DNA from 3 places in the Streptomyces sp. NPDC003036 genome. Region 3 is predicted to be linked to each of the others. Evidence: riboswitches for the same ligand, from Rfam matches in the RefSeq annotation. Region 3 holds a riboswitch; each other region holds the start of a gene.
The links. A riboswitch is a leader RNA that binds a small molecule or an ion and turns the genes downstream of it on or off. The one in region 3 is predicted to bind thiamine pyrophosphate.

Region 1: linked by a shared signal. The riboswitch ahead of thiO (glycine oxidase ThiO) and the one ahead of ABZX67_RS08400 (thiamine ABC transporter substrate-binding protein) in region 3 are both predicted to bind thiamine pyrophosphate.
Region 2: linked by a shared signal. The riboswitch ahead of thiC (phosphomethylpyrimidine synthase ThiC) and the one ahead of ABZX67_RS08400 (thiamine ABC transporter substrate-binding protein) in region 3 are both predicted to bind thiamine pyrophosphate.

What each region holds. Positions count from the first base shown of each region.
Region 1 covers NZ_JBEXNO010000057.1:10,585-15,877, reverse strand. The annotation lists gene pknB (Stk1 family PASTA domain-containing Ser/Thr kinase) at 1-1,127, opposite strand, end outside; gene ABZX67_RS30420 (thiazole synthase) at 1,249-2,043, opposite strand; gene thiS (sulfur carrier protein ThiS) at 2,047-2,247, opposite strand; gene thiO (glycine oxidase ThiO) at 2,244-3,488, opposite strand; TPP riboswitch at 3,486-3,598, opposite strand; gene ABZX67_RS30405 (FAD-dependent oxidoreductase) at 3,711-4,931, shown strand; gene ABZX67_RS30400 (Rv2175c family DNA-binding protein) at 5,029-5,293, shown strand, end outside.
Region 2 covers NZ_JBEXNO010000001.1:171,072-176,364, forward strand. The annotation lists gene ABZX67_RS00785 (SsgA family sporulation/cell division regulator) at 29-463, shown strand; gene ABZX67_RS00790 (YibE/F family protein) at 478-1,833, opposite strand; TPP riboswitch at 1,905-2,039, shown strand; gene thiC (phosphomethylpyrimidine synthase ThiC) at 2,033-3,814, shown strand; gene ABZX67_RS00800 (hypothetical protein) at 3,882-4,736, opposite strand; gene ABZX67_RS00805 (metallophosphoesterase) at 4,896-5,293, opposite strand, start outside.
Region 3 covers NZ_JBEXNO010000008.1:114,997-120,289, reverse strand. The annotation lists gene rlmN (23S rRNA (adenine(2503)-C(2))-methyltransferase RlmN) at 117-1,229, shown strand; TPP riboswitch at 1,259-1,368, shown strand; gene ABZX67_RS08400 (thiamine ABC transporter substrate-binding protein) at 1,445-2,542, shown strand; gene ABZX67_RS08395 (iron ABC transporter permease) at 2,590-4,194, shown strand; gene ABZX67_RS08390 (ABC transporter ATP-binding protein) at 4,197-5,213, shown strand.

The sequences.
Region 1 (5,293 bases), on a different contig from region 3:
TGGCCCGAGTTGATGTACCAGACGCCCGCGCCGACACCCAGGACGAGGAGGACGGCCACGAGGGCGGCGACCATCCCGCGGCGGGGGGCGCGCACCGCCGCCGGCCGCTCGGGCCGCGGGGCCGGCGGCGGCACCTCCAGGCGGCTGGTGTGCTGGACCGGCTCCTGCGGTTCGGGCAGCGGACGCGCGATCACGCTGGTCACGTCCTCCGGACCGCCGTCGCCGCCGTCCCCGGCGCCCGCCGGTGTGTGCGTCTGCGGCGGGTCCAGGTCCAGCTGCTCGTCGCCGAGCGCGGCCCGGGCCTCGCGGGCGTGCGCGAGGAGCGCCACGGCGTCGTACGGGCGGACCTCGGGGTTGCGGGCCGTGGCCAGCGCCACCAGCTCGTCCAGCTCCACCGCGAGCCCCGGCACGGCGGCGGACGGGGCCGGCACGTCGGCGTTCAGGTGCTGGTAGAGGACCTGGGCGGGCGTGTCGCCGGAGTGCGGCTTGGCGCCGGTCAGCATCTCGTACAGGACCACACCGCACGCGTACACATCGGTACGGGTGTCGGCGGCGCCATCCTCGATCTGCTCCGGCGCCAGGTACGACACGGTGCCGAGCACGGACCCGGTGGTGTTGGTGGCGGCGCCGACGGCCCGTACGAGCCCGAAGTCGGCGACCTTGACCCGGCCATCGTCCCCGATCAGGACGTTCTCCGGCTTCATGTCCCGGTGGACGAAGCCCGCCCGGTGCGCGGCGCCCAGCGCGGCCAGCACCGGCTCCAGGATGTCGAGCGCGGCCCGCGGGCGCAGTGCGCCGCGCTCGCGCAGCACGTCGCGGAGGGTGCAGCCCGCGACGTACTCCATGGCGAGGTACACGTAGGCCCCGTCGGCGCCCTGGTCGAAGACCCCCACCACATTCGGGTGCGAGAGCCGCGCCACGGACTTGGCCTCGCGGATGAAGCGCTCGACGAAGGTCGCGTCCGTCGCGAGGGCGGGGTGCATCACCTTGAGCGCGAGCACCCGGTCGAGCCGGGTGTCCAGGGCCCGGTACACCGTGGCCATGCCCCCGACGGCGATGCGCGCCTCGACTCGGTAGCGGCCGTCGAGCAGCTGGCCCACGAGCGGGTCGTGCAGGGTCGTATCCACCCGCCCGAGTCTACGAGCCCGCACCGACACCCCCGCCGCCCCGTACGGACCCCCGGCGCGACTGCAGCCGAGCTGTGACACCGCCGAGGGCCCGCGGGCCCGGCGGTGTCACACGCGCACGTCAGAACGCCGGCCGCTCCGGGTCCAGGACCGCGCGCCCCTCCAGCGGGGACGACGCCTCCGCGAAGTGCCGGCGCGGGATCCTCCCGGCGCGGTACGCGAGGCGGCCCGCCTCGACCGCGTGGCGCATCGCCTCGGCCATCAGCACCGGCTCCTGCGCCCGCGTCACCGCCGAGGCCAGCATCACCGCCGAGCAGCCGAGCTCCATGGCGAGCGCCGCGTCGGATGCCGTACCGGCGCCCGCGTCCAGGATCACCGGCACGCGCGCGTGCTCCACGATCAGCTGGAAGTTGTGCGGGTTGCGGATGCCGAGCCCCGAGCCGATCGGCGAGCCGAGCGGCATGATCGCCGCACAGCCGACGTCCTCCAGCTTGCGCGCGAGCACCGGGTCGTCGTTGGTGTACGGCAGGACCGTGAAGCCGTCGTCGACCAGCGTCTCGGCCGCGTCGAGCAGCTCGACGGGATCGGGCAGCAGCGTCCGCTCGTCGGCCACCACCTCCAGCTTGATCCAGTCCGTGCCGAGCGCCTCCCGCGCGAGTCGGGCCGTCAGGACCGCCTCGCCCGCGGTGAAGCAGCCCGCGGTGTTCGGCAGGACGCGGATGCCCAGCTTGTCGAGGACGGACAGGACCGAGCCCCGGACGGTCGGGTCGAGCCGGCGCATCGCCACGGTCGTCAGCTCGGTGCCGCTGGCGGCGAGGGCGCGTTCCAGTACGTCGAGGCTGGGCGCCCCGCCCGTACCCATGATCAGCCGGGAGTCGAAGGCGGTCCCGGCGATGGTGAGACGGTCGTCCGCCATGGTTCAGCCCCCCTGGACCGCGGTCAGGACCTCGACGCGGTCGCCGTCGCCGAGCAGCGTCCCGGCCCACTGGCTGCGCGGGACGACGGTCTCGTTGACGGCGGCGGCGACACCGGACGGCGCGGTGGTGAGGGTGGCGACCAGCGCGTCGAGCGTGGTCGGGGCGGCGAGCTCGCGGGCCTCGCCGTTCACGGAGACGTTCATGACACTCCAACCGGAGAGACGGAAGAGACGGAAGAGGGGGCGGAAGAGGCAGAGGAGGGGGCCGCGGAGAAGCGGTCCGGGGCGAACGGACGCGCCTGCTCCGGCAGCTCACCGCTCACCAGCACCTCGGCCATCACGTCCCCGGTGACCGGCGTCAGCAGCACCCCGTTGCGGTAGTGCCCGGTCGCCAGGTGCAGCCCCGGCAGGGCGCTCGGGCCCAGCAGCGGCGCGTTGTCGGGCGAGCCCGGGCGCAGCCCCGCGCGGGTCTCGGTCAGCGGCAGCTCGGTGATCCCCGGCACCAGCTCGTGCGCGTCGCGCAGCAGCTCGTAGACCCCGCCCGCGGTGACCGTGGTGTCCCAGCCGAGCTCCTCGCTCGTGGCGCCGACGACCAGCTCGCCGTTCTCACGCGGCACGAGGTAGACATGGCTGCCGCGTACCACCGCCCGCACCGTCCGGGAGAGGAACGGCGCGTACGCGCGCGGCACCGTCAGACGCAGCACCTGCCCCTTGACGGGCCGTACCGGCGGAAGCACATCGTCCGGTACGCCGCCGAGCCGGCCGCTGAGGCTCCCCGCGGCCAGCACCACCTGATCGGCGGCGAGTTCCGTGCCGTCCTTCAAGACCGCCCCGGCGGCCCGCTCCCGCACCACCGTCAGCCGGTCCGCCCAGCCGCGGTGGAAGACCACCCCGGCCCGCTCGCACGCGGCGACCAGGGCCGCCGCGAGCCGCCGCGGATCGACCTGGTGGTCGCCGTCCACCCGCAGCCCGCCGCGTACGCCGGGCGCCAGCATGGGCTCCAGACGGCGGCACTCGCGGCCGTTGAGCCACTCGGAGTCCAGGCCGCAGCGGCTCTGCAGCGCGTGCAGCTCACGCAGATGGGCGCGGTCGTCGGCGTCCAGCGCGACGGCCAGCGTGCCGCACGCGCGGTAGCCGACGTCGAGGCCGCCCGACGCGTCCCGGAGCTCGGCGACGAAGTCCGGGTAGCGGCGCGCCGACGCGAGGTTGAGGGCGAGGAGCGTCTCCTCGCCGTAGTGGAGCTCGGTGACCGCGGCGAGCATGCCCGCCGCGACCTGGGCGGCCCCGCCGCCCGGCTCGGGGTCGACGACGGCGGTGCGCAGCCCCCGCCGCGCCGCCCGCCAGGCCGTGACCAGGCCGATGATCCCGCCCCCGATGACGAGGACATCCGAGACAGCCGAGCCTGTACGTGTCGATCCCGTACGTGTCGATCCACGTGGATGCATGGGCGTCCAGCCCCTCCCTTCGCCGGCATGACCCGGATCAGGTTCGTACGGTCGGAGGCCGTCCAGCCTCCCTCTCAGCCCGGTGCGTCCGGGCTCCCGCGAGTGCTCTACGGCGGCCAGCCTAACCCGACCGCTCAACGGGCAGTAAGGGTGTCTTCACTCTGGCCCGACATCGCGTCACCTACGTATGGTGATCGCGTGAGCGAGCGGATGCATACAGAGATGCATACAGAGCGGCCCGCGGCCGAGCGGCGCGTCGTCATCGTCGGAGCCGGAATAGCCGGTGTACAGACCGCCGTGGCCCTGCGCGAACAGGGCTTCACGGGGCCGGTGCTGCTGATCGGCGCCGAGCCGCACCAGCCGTACGACCGCCCGCCGCTGTCCAAGGCGGTCCTGCTCGGCACGGCGGAGGGCTCCGCCTTCGAGGTCGACTTCGAAGCCCTCTCCATCGACCTGCGCCTGGGCCTGTCCGTGACCGGCGTACGCCCCCTCGCGCACGAGATCGACACGGAGGAGGGACCCGTTCCCTACGACGTGCTGGTCATCGCGACCGGCGCCGTGCCCCTGGCGCTGCCCGGCTCCGAGGGCGTCCCCGGCGTCCATCTGCTGCGCACCCTCGACGACGCCGAGCGGCTGCGCCCCGTCCTCGCCGCGCAGCACGACATCGTGGTCGTCGGCGCCGGCTGGATCGGTGCCGAGTTCACCACGGCCGCCCTCGAGGCGGGCTGCGCGGTGACGGTCGTGGAGGCCGCGGAACGGCCGCTGGCGGGCGCCCTGCCGGCCGAGGTCGCCGCTCCGATGGCCGACTGGTACGAGGAGGCCGGCGCCAAACTCCTGACCGACGCGCGCGTGGGGCACGTCGAACCGGGCGAGGTGGCCCTGGAGGACGGCCGGATCCTGCCCGCCGGGGCGGTGGTCGTCGGCATCGGCGCCCGGCCCGCCACCGACTGGCTGACCGGCTCCGGCATCGCCCTCGGCACCGCCGGCGCCGTCCTCGCGGACGACCACCTGCGCACCTCCGTGCCCGATGTGTACGCCGTCGGCGACTGCGCCTCCTTCCCCTCCGCCCGCTACGGCGAGCGGCTGCTGGTCCACCACTGGGACAACGCCCTCCAGGGGCCGCGCACGGTCGCGGCCGGGATCGTGGGCGAGGCGCCGCACCCGTACGACCCGGTGCCGTACTTCTGGTCCGAGCAGTTCGGCCGCTTCGTGCAGTACGCGGGCCACCACGGGGCCGCTGACGCGATGGTGTGGCGCGGCGATCCGGCCGGTGCCTCCTGGTCCGTCGCGTGGCTGCGGGAGAACGTCCTGGTCGCCCTGCTGGCGGTCGGCCGCCCCCGGGACCTGGCGCAGGGCCGCAAGCTGATCGAAGCGGGCACACCGCTCGACGCGGAACAGGTCGCCGACCCGTCCGTACCCCTGAAGGCCGCGGCTCTGGCGTAGGACGTGTCTCGCTGTTTCCGTGGCTCCGTGGCGCTTGCGACGCGCCCTCGGCCCAGCCCGGGTACCGCGTGTCAGTCCGGGATGGCACGCTTGTCCCGTGACCGAGATTGACGCAAAGATCGATGCTCTCGTCCCCGCCTGGCTCCACCTGCCCGACATCGCGGAAATGCTGGATGTCGAGGTGACGCGCGTGCGGCAGCTGGTCAAGGAGGGCCAGCTGATCGCCGTGCGCCGCGGTGAGAACCGGACGCTGCAGGTCCCTGCCGCCTTCATCAAGGACGGCAAGGTCCTCAAGGGCCTCTCCGGGACCCTGACGCTGCTGCGGGACGACGGCTTCACCGACGAAGAGATGCTGGAGTGGC
Region 2 (5,293 bases), on a different contig from region 3:
CACTGCTTCATCCACTGCGGGGTACATGATGCGCGAGTCGGTTCAGGCCGAGGTCCTGATGAGTTTCATCGTTTCCGAGGAGCTCTGCTTCAGGATTCCGGTCGAGCTCGGGTACGAGACGAAGGATCCCTTCGCGGTCCGGATGACCTTCCACCTGCCCGGGGACGCCCCGGTGACCTGGGCGTTCGGACGCGAGCTGCTGCTCGACGGGATCAACGCACCGAGCGGCGAGGGAGACGTCCACATCACGCCGACCGGGCCGGAGGACCTGTCGGACGTCAGCATCCGCTTGCAGGTCGGCGCCGACCGGGCGCTCTTCCGCGCGAGCGCGCCACCGCTGGTGGCGTTCCTGGACCGCACCGACAAGCTGGTGCCCCTGGGGCAGGAGCTCACGCTCGGTGACTTCGAGCAGGACCTGGAGGATGCGCTCGGCCGGATCCTCGCCGAGGAGAACGCCGGCTGACCCTCCAGGGCCGGTCACCTCTTGCGCCGGCGGCCCCGGCCGCCCCGGCCCGTCGTGGCCGCCGCGGCGGCGGGCCCCGTCCCTCCGGCGGTGCCCGGCCGGTCGGCGGAGACGACGAGCGCGGCCAGCGCGGTGGTGACCGGCACCGAGGCGACCAGCCCGATCGAGCCGACCAGCGTCCGTACGATCTCCTGGGCCACGATCTCGCTGTTGGCGACCGTCCCCACGCTGCTCTGCGCGATGGAGAAGAGCAGCAGCAGCGGGAGCGCCGCGCCCGCGTACGCCAGCACCAGCGTGTTGACCACCGAGGCGATGTGGTCGCGGCCGATGCGGATACCGGCCCGGTACAGCGCCCGCGGGCCCATCGACGGGTCCGCCTGGTGCAGTTCCCACACGGCTGACGTCTGGGTCACCGTCACATCGTCGAGCACGCCCAGCGAACCGATGATCACGCCGGCCAGCAGAAGACCGGACATGTCGATGTTCGGGTAGAGCCCGTGGATCAGGCCGGTGTAGTCGTCGGTGTTGCCGGTGAGCGACGCCCAGCCGATGAAAGCGGAGCCCAGCAGGCCGATCAGCAGCAGTGAGATGAGCGTGCCCAGCACCGCCACCGATGTCCGCGCGGTCAGGCCGTGGCACAGGTAGAGCGCCATCAGCATGATCGCGCTCGACCCCACCACCGCGACGACCAGTGGGTTGGACCCCTGCAGGATCGCCGGGAGGATGAAGAGCGTCAGGACGAGGAAGCTCAAGGCGAGGGCGGTCAGCGCCATCAGACCGCGCATCCGGCCGACGGCCACCACCGCCAGCGCGAAGACGCCGGCGAGCAGCGCCACCGGGATCCTGCGGTCCACGTCCGTGACGGAGTACTGCAGATCGCGGGGGGCGTCGGGCGCGTACGCCACCACGACGCCCTGGCCTTCGTCCAGTTGGCGGGGCGAGTCCGGCTGGACCACCTCGACGAACGTGCGGCCCTTGTCCTCGCCCGTGGTGACCTCGACCGTCGCCTTCGCGCACTTGCCCTGCTGGGCGTTGACCGCCTCGCGCCCCTGGGGTGTCGTCGTGTCACCGGTCGGTGGGACCTGAGCGGCGTTCACGTCCTTGCAGTCCACCCGCTCGACGCGGACGACCGTGCCTTGCTCGGTCTGCCGGTCGAAGCCCACACCGGTGCGTTCGTGGGCCGGGGCGCCGCCTGGCCACAAGATGGCGAGACCGACGACGACCGCCGTGGCGAAGGGGATCAGTACGGCCGCGATGACCTTGCGCAGATGCCGGGAGACCGGCGCGGCAGGGCCGTGGCTGTGCGCATGGCCGTGCGCATGACCGAGTGCGTGCCGGTCCGGCTCAGGTGTCTCGTGCGAGGAAGTCACGGACCGATCATCGCAAGAACGTGGGGCCCCCTCTGTTCAGCGCGGCCGCAAGGACGCTAGCGTGGTGACACCTTTGCACACGCGGGAGCTCGGAGCACCGGGCTGAGAGGGCGCTGATCTCCGTACGAGACGTACGGGAAACGCTGCGTCGACCGCCGAACCTGTTACCGGGTAATGCCGGCGTAGGGAGTAGGTCACGATGACCGTTCAGGACGCACGCACGCCTGCCTCGAACCAGAACGACGAGGCCGGGAAGTCCATCGGATGGCACAAGGGGTACCTCGAGGGCTCGCGCCCCGACCTCCGTGTGCCGGTCCGCAAGGTGCACCTCACCAACGGCAAGGACGTGACGCTGTACGACACGTCAGGGCCGTACACCGATCCGAATGTCGAGACCGACGTACGCCGCGGCCTGCCACCGCTGCGGGAGAACTGGATCATCGGGCGCGGCGACACCGAGGAGTACGCCGGCCGCCCGGTGCGCCCCGAGGACGACGGGATCAAGCACACCTCGCCGCGCGGCGGGCTGCGCAACCTCGACGCCGTCTTCCCGGGCCGTCCGCGCCAGCCCCGCCGGGGCCGTGACGGACAGGCGGTGACGCAGCTCGCGTACGCCCGCCGTGGCGAGATCACGCCGGAGATGGAGTACGTCGCGATCCGCGAGAACGTATCCCCGGAGGTCGTCCGCGAGGAGATCGCGGCGGGCCGCGCGGTGCTGCCGGCGAACGTCAACCACCCGGAGATCGAGCCGATGATCATCGGCAAGCGGTTCCTGGTGAAGGTCAACGCCAACATCGGCAACTCCGCGGTCACCTCGTCCATCGAGGAGGAGGTGGAGAAGATGACCTGGGCCACCCGCTGGGGTGCCGACACGGTCATGGACCTCTCCACCGGCCGCAACATCCACACCACCCGCGAGTGGGTGCTGCGCAACTCGCCCGTCCCGATCGGCACCGTGCCGCTCTACCAGGCGCTGGAGAAGGTCGACGGCAGGGCCGAGGAACTGACCTGGGACATCTACAAGGACACGGTCATCGAGCAGGCCGAGCAGGGCGTCGACTACATGACCGTCCACGCCGGCGTGCTCCTGCGGTACGTGCCGCTGACGGCGCGCCGCAAGACCGGCATCGTCTCACGCGGCGGCTCCATCATGGCCGCGTGGTGCCTGGCGCACCACAAGGAGTCGTTCCTGTACGAGAACTTCGAGGAGCTCTGCGAGATCCTCGCCGCGTACGACGTGACGTTCTCGCTCGGTGACGGCCTGCGGCCCGGCTCGATCGCGGACGCCAACGACGAGGCGCAGTTCGCGGAGCTGCGGACGCTCGGCGAGCTGAACCAGATCGCCAAGCGGCACAACGTCCAGACGATGATCGAGGGCCCGGGCCATGTCCCGATGCACAAGATCAAGGAGAACATCGACCTCCAGCAGGAGATCTGCGAGGAGGCGCCGTTCTACACGCTCGGCCCGCTGACCACCGACGTGGCGCCCGCCTACGACCACATCACCTCGGGTATCGGCGCCGCGATGATCGCCTGGTGGGGCACCGCGATGCTCTGCTACGTCACGCCGAAGGAGCACCTCGGCCTTCCGAACCGGGACGACGTGAAGACCGGTGTCATCACGTACAAGATCGCCGCGCACGCGGCGGACCTGGCCAAGGGGCACCCGGGCGCGCAGGAGTGGGACGACGCGCTGTCGGACGCGCGGTTCGAGTTCCGGTGGGAGGACCAGTTCAACCTGGCCCTCGACCCGGACACGGCGCGGGAGTTCCACGACGAGACGCTGCCCGCCGAGCCGGCGAAGACCGCGCACTTCTGCTCGATGTGCGGTCCGAAGTTCTGCTCGATGAAGATCTCGCAGGACATCCGGCGGGAGCACGGCGGGGATCTCAAGCAGGACGAGATCGAGGCGGGGATGGCGGAGAAGTCGGCGGAGTTCGCCGCCGCCGGGAACCGGGTCTACCTGCCGCTGGCGGACTGACACCGCGGACCCGCTCACGCGGGTGCGAACGGATGTTTCACGTGAAACACACGCCCCGGTGCACCGGTCATTCCGACCGGTGCTCGGGGCCGCCGAAGTCCCGGCTCCCGAACTCCGGCCCGGCGAAGTCGGGGCTGGTGAAGTCCGGGCTGGTGAAGGCCGGCCGCGACGCCGAACCGCCCTCGCTCGGGCTGGAGAAGTCCGGCCCGCTGTAACCGACCTTCGGGATCCGCCCGAGCGGGCGCGGCGGGACGCCGGAGGTCGGGTCGGCGCTCGGGTCGGCCAGGGCGTCGCGCAGGAACGGCAAGATGCCCCGCTCCAGGAGGGCATGCCGCCATGCCTCTCGCGCCCGGCCGATCTCGTCCGGCAGTTCACCTCCGGGCTCCTGGGCGGACACCTGCGTCGAGCTGTTGCGCAGGGCCGTGACCAGCAGGCCGACGGCGGCGACCAGAATGCCGAGCGCCGTGACGCCGGCGAAGAACCACCCGGCGGTGAGCAGCGGCTTCGCGAACGACGGCGCCGGGTCGAGGGCCATGAGCAGATAGCCGACGAGCAGGAAGATGAGCGCGGCGGTGCCGGCGAGCACCGGTGCGAGCACGGTGACGACGACACCGAGCCCGGCGCCCGGGCCGTCCGCCGACTCGTCGTCGGAGCCGGACAGCAGGGAGTCGATGGCGGACAGGCGCGTGGGCGTACGCGACTCCTCGCGCACCTTCACGAAGTGGTCGTACTCGGCGGCGGCGGCCGCGGTGATGAGCGCCGTCGCGTTCAGGGCCATGGTGCGCAGCTGTTCGGCGTTCAGCCGCTGCCCGATCGCGGCGAGTTCCGGACGTTCGTGCGCGTTGCGCAGTGCCTCGTCGAGGAGGCGCTCGTACTCGGAGCGGTCCTCGGTCAGCAGGTGCGGAGCGCTGTTCATGTGCATCCCCCGATGCTCCGTAGGGCCGGTTTGCCCGCGTAGAACGGGCAGTTGGGCGGAAACGGAGGAGAGCCTGCTACGGATAACCCGATGGTAGAGCGGTTATGGCGGGGGGTGACAGAGGAATTCCGGAAAACGCTGGTCCGGCTCGGGACGAGTTATGGCTCAGTTGTACAAGGGGAGCTGAACGACCAGCAGCTTTCCGGCCATGGTCACCCCGCCGTCCATGGCGATCGCGAGCCCGTCCGCGTACACGTGCGGCCCCTCGACGGACGGGCCGCCGCCGTCCTCGCCGTCCTCGGAGCCGACTTCCCCGAGCAGGTACGGGATCGGGCTGTGGCCGTGGACGATGCGCTGTCCGCCGTAGGCCGCCAGCAGCTCGCGTACGGCCATGGGGCCGCCCTCGTCCCGGAAGGCGAAGCGCTTGGTGAGCTTGCGGAACAGGTCCCAGCACTCGTCGGCGTCGTTGCGGGTGAGGATCTCGTGGACGGTGTCGTTGACGTCCTCGATGGTGGAGCCGTACTCCAGGTAGGCGGTGGTGTCGGAGTGGAGCAGCAGGTGGC
Region 3 (5,293 bases):
GCTCGTCGCATCGAGGCGGCGGGCCCTTTCGGCCCCGCGGCGTCACGCGGGGATCATCCGGTGAGGTCCCCCGGCTCAGCTCCCGCGGCCTCGTCTTTACTGAGGAGTACCAGGTCATGCCACGCCCCGCCCCGGGAGAGCTCACCTTCGTCGCGCCCCGCGGAGCCGTGAAGCCGCCGCGGCACCTCGCCGACCTCACGCCCGCCGAGCGCAAGGAAGCGGTGGCCGCGATCGGCGAGAAGCCGTTCCGCGCCAAGCAGCTCTCCCAGCACTACTTCGCGCGGTACGCGCACGACCCCGCCGAGTGGACCGACATCCCGGCCGCCTCGCGCGAGAAGCTCGCCGCCGAGCTGCTGCCGGACCTCATGAGCGTCGTACGGCACATCTCGTGCGACGACGACACCACCCGCAAGACCCTGTGGCGGCTGCACGACGGCACGCTCGTCGAATCGGTCCTCATGCGCTACCCGGACCGCGTGACGATGTGCATCTCGTCGCAGGCGGGCTGCGGCATGAACTGCCCCTTCTGCGCCACCGGCCAGGCCGGCCTCGACCGGAACCTGTCGACCGCCGAGATCGTGCACCAGATCGTCGACGGCATGCGGGCGCTCAGGGACGGTGAGGTGCCGGGAGGCCCCGCCCGCCTCTCCAACATCGTCTTCATGGGCATGGGCGAGCCGCTCGCCAACTACAAGCGGGTCGTGGGCGCCATCCGGCGGCTGACCGACCCCGAGCCCGACGGCCTCGGCCTGTCGCAGCGCGGCATCACCGTCTCGACCGTCGGCCTCGTGCCCGCGATGCTGCGCTTCGCCGACGAGGGCTTCAAGTGCCGCCTCGCCGTCTCGCTGCACGCCCCCGACGACGAGCTGCGCGACACGCTGGTCCCCGTCAACACCCGCTGGAAGGTCCGGGAGGTGCTGGACGCCGCCTGGGAGTACGCCGAGAAGTCCGGCCGCCGCGTGTCCATCGAGTACGCCCTCATCCGCGACATCAACGACCAGGCCTGGCGCGGCGACCTGCTGGGTCGCCTCCTCAAGGGCAAGCGCGTCCACGTCAACCTCATCCCGCTGAACCCGACCCCCGGCTCGAAGTGGACCGCCTCGCGCCCCGAGGACGAGAAGGCGTTCGTCGAGGCGATCGCCGCCCACGGCGTACCGGTCACCGTCCGTGACACCCGCGGGCAGGAGATCGACGGCGCCTGTGGACAGCTCGCGGCCGCCGAACGCTGAGCTTGTACTCTGAGCTCGAACACATCTGCATATTCCGACAGGGGAGCGCCACAGCGCTGAGAGTGCAGCACCGTCAGGCTGCAGACCCTCTGAACCTCGCCCAGGTCATTCTGGGTAGGAAGTTCGGTCGTTACTCGAGCTGTTGCGCCCTGCCCATCCCTTCGAGGGGTGGGCGGGGCCGCGTCTCTTCCTGGACACCCCCAGGAGGAATCTCAGTGAGCACCACCAAGAAGATCACGGTCGGCGCCCTCGCCGCCGCGCTGGGCGTCACGACGCTCACCGCCTGCGGCGACGGCGGCTCGGACAAGGCGTCCGACGGCGGCGGTACGAAGTCGAAGACCGTGACGCTCGTCAGCCACGACTCCTTCAACGCCTCCAAGGAGGTCCTGAAGGAGTTCACCAAGGAGACCGGCTACACCGTCAAGGTGCTGAAGAGCGGCGACGCCGGCGAGGCCGTCAACAAGGCGATCCTCACCAAGGGCGCCCCGCAGGGGGACGTCTTCTTCGGCGTCGACAACACCCTGCTCTCGCGCGCCCTCGACAACGGCCTCTTCGAGCCGTACGAGGCCAAGGGCCTGGACCGGGTCCCCGCCGACGTACAGCTCGACAAGGACAAGCACCGCGTCACGCCCGTCGACACCGGCGACATCTGCGTCAACTACGACAAGAAGTACTTCGCGGACAAGAAGCTCGCGCCGCCGCAGACCTTCGACGACCTCGCCAAGCCGCAGTACAAGGACCTCCTCGTGGTCGAGAACCCGGAGCGCTCCTCGCCCGGCCTCGGCTTCCTGCTCGGCACGGCCGCCCAGTACGGCGATGAGGGCTGGCAGGACTACTGGAAGAAGCTGAAGGCCAACGGCGTCAAGGTCGTCGACAGCTGGGAGCTCGCCTACAACCAGGAGTTCTCCGGCTCGGCCGGCGGCAAGCAGGCCAAGGGCGACCGGCCGCTCGTCGTCTCGTACGCCTCCAGCCCGCCGGTCGAGGTGCTCTACGCCGACCCGCAGCCGGCCGAGGCGCCGACCGGGGTCTCCACCGGCACCTGCTTCCGCCAGATCGAGTTCGCCGGCCTGCTGACGGGGGCGAAGAACCCGGAGGGCGGCAAGGCCCTGATCGACTTCATGATCGGCAAGAAGTTCCAGGACGACATGCCGCTCCAGATGTTCGTGAACCCGGTCGCCAAGGACGCGGCGCTGCCGGAGCTCTTCTCCCAGCACGGCGTGACGGTGGACAAGCCGCACACCGTCGCCCCCGAGAAGATCGCCGAGAAGCGTGACGGGTGGATCCGGTCGTGGTCCTCGCTCGTCCTGAAGTAGGCGCCTCCCGCGACCCCCTCAAGCGCGGCGCGCTGCGGGCGGGGCTCATGGTCCTGCCTGTGGCGTTCTTCGCCCTCTTCTTCGCCTACCCCGTCGCCGCGATCGTCGGCCGGGGCCTGCGGGCGGAGGACGGCGCCTGGCGGTTCGGGCGGCTCGGCGAGGTGCTGGGCCGCCCGGACATCCTGGACGTGCTCTGGTTCACCACCTGGCAGGCGCTCGCCTCCACCGCGCTGACGTTGCTGGTCGCGCTGCCCGGCGCGTACGTCTTCGCCCGCTTCGACTTCCGCGGCAAGGGGGTGCTGCGGGCGGTCGTCACCGTGCCGTTCGTGCTGCCGACCGTCGTCGTCGGCACGGCGTTCCTCGCGCTCGTCGGGCGGGGAGGGCTCCTGGACGAGCTGTGGGGCGTGCGGCTGGACACCACCGTGTGGGCGATCCTGCTGGCGCACGTCTTCTTCAACTACGCCGTCGTCGTCCGTACGGTCGGCGGCCTGTGGGCGCAGCTCGACCCGCGCCAGGAGGAGGCCGCGCGGGTGCTCGGCGCCTCCCGTTTCGGGGCGTGGCGGCGGGTGACCCTGCCCGCGCTCGCGCCCGCGGTGGCCGCCGCCGCCCTGATGGTCTTCCTCTTCACGTACACCTCCTTCGGCGTCGTACAGATCCTCGGCGGGCCCGCGTACGCCACGCTGGAGGCGGAGATCTACCGCCAGACCGCGCAGCTGCTCGACCTGGAGACGGCGGCCGTGCTCACGCTGGTGCAGTTCGCGGCCGTCGGCGCCGTCCTCGCCGTGCACGCCCGGACGGTACGCAGGCGGGAGACCGCGCTGAAGCTGGTGGACGCCGCCATGACCGCGCGGAGGCCGCGCGGTGCCGGGCAGTGGGCGCTGCTGGGCACCGTCCTCGTGACGATCGTGCTGCTGCTCGTACTGCCGCTCGCCGTGCTCGTGCAGCGTTCCTTCGACGGGGGGCTCGGTTACTACCGGACGCTCGGGGACGCCGACGCGGGCGGCGGGACCTTCCTCGTGCCGCCGGTCGAGGCGATCGGGAACTCGCTGGAGTACGCGCTCGCCGCCACCGCGATCGCGCTGACCGTCGGGGGGCTCGCGGCCGCGGCGCTCACCCGGCGGGCCGGCCGGCTGGTGCGCGGCTTCGACGCGCTGCTGATGCTGCCGCTCGGCGTGTCCGCCGTCACCGTCGGCTTCGGCTTCCTCATCACGCTGGACGAGCCGCCGCTCGACCTGCGCTCGTCGTGGATCCTGGTGCCGCTGGCCCAGGCCCTCGTCGGCGTGCCCTTCGTCGTACGGACCATGCTGCCGGTGCTGCGGGCCGTGGACGAGCGGCTGCGGGAGGCGGCGGCCGTGCTCGGGGCGTCGCCGTGGCGCGTGTGGCGCGAGGTGGACCTGCCGCTGGTGCGTCGGGCGCTGCTGGTGGCGGCCGGGTTCGCGTTCGCGGTGTCGCTGGGCGAGTTCGGCGCGACCGTCTTCATCGCGCGGCCCGACAACCCGACGCTGCCGGTGGCCGTCGCCCGGCTCCTCGGCCGGCCCGGGGAGCTCACCTACGGACAGGCCATGGCCCTGTCGACGATCCTGATGGTGGTGTGCGCCGTGGCGCTGCTGCTGCTCGAACGTATCCGTGTCAACCGCTCCGGGGAGTTCTGACCATGCTGCGCCTTGACGGCGTGACCGTACGCTTCGGGGCCCGCTCCGCCCTCGACGCGGTGGACCTGGCGGTCGCCGACCACGAGATCGTGTGCGTGCTCGGCCCGAGCGGCAGCGGCAAGTCGACCCTGCTGCGGGTCGTCGCCGGGCTCCAGCCCGTGGACGGCGGCCGGGTGCTGCTAAACGGCGCGGACCAGGCGGGCGTGCCGGTCCACCGGCGCGGCGTCGGGCTGATGTTCCAGGACCACCAGCTCTTCCCGCAGCGGGACGTCGCCGGAAACGTCGCCTTCGGGCTGCGCATGCGCGGCGCCGCCAAGCCGGAACAGGCCGCGCGCGTGACCGAGCTGCTGGAGCTGGTGGGCCTGCCGGGCGCCGAGCGCCGGGCGGTGGCCGCCCTCTCCGGCGGCGAGCAGCAGCGCGTGGCCCTCGCCCGGGCGCTGGCGCCCAGCCCGCGGCTGCTCATGCTCGACGAGCCGCTGGGGCAGCTGGACCGGGGGCTGCGGGAGCGGCTCGTGGTGGAGCTGCGGCACCTGTTCGGGCGGCTCGGGACGACGGTGCTCGCCGTCACGCACGACCAGGGCGAGGCGTTCGCGCTCGCCGACCGGGTCGTGGTGATGCGCGACGGGCGCGTCGAGCAGAGCGGTACGCCGCTGGAGGTGTGGCGCCGCCCGGCCTCCGAGTTCGTCGCCCGCTTCCTGGGCTTCGACAACGTGGTGGCGGCGACGGTCGCCGGCGAGGCGGCCGACACCGCCTGGGGCAAGGTCCCCGTGCCCGCCGGTGCCCCGCAGGGCGCCACCCGCCTGCTGGTCCGCCCCGCCGGCGTCCGGCTCGGCGACCCGGCGGACGGCCTGCGCTGCGAGGTCGACGCCCGCACCTTCCGCGGCCACCACGTCGCCGTCCGGCTCCGCCCGGAGTCCGGCCCGCCGCTGGAGGCGGAGTGCGCGCTGCGCGACGCGCCCGAGGAGGGCGCGGTGGTCGGGGTGACGTTCGCGGCGGACGAGGTCGTGGTGCTGGACTGAGGCGGCGGACGCGTCGTTGACGGTCCGTCAGACCCCTGTCATGGTGGGCAGGTTGCGCACCGCACCCGGCTCAGGCTGGA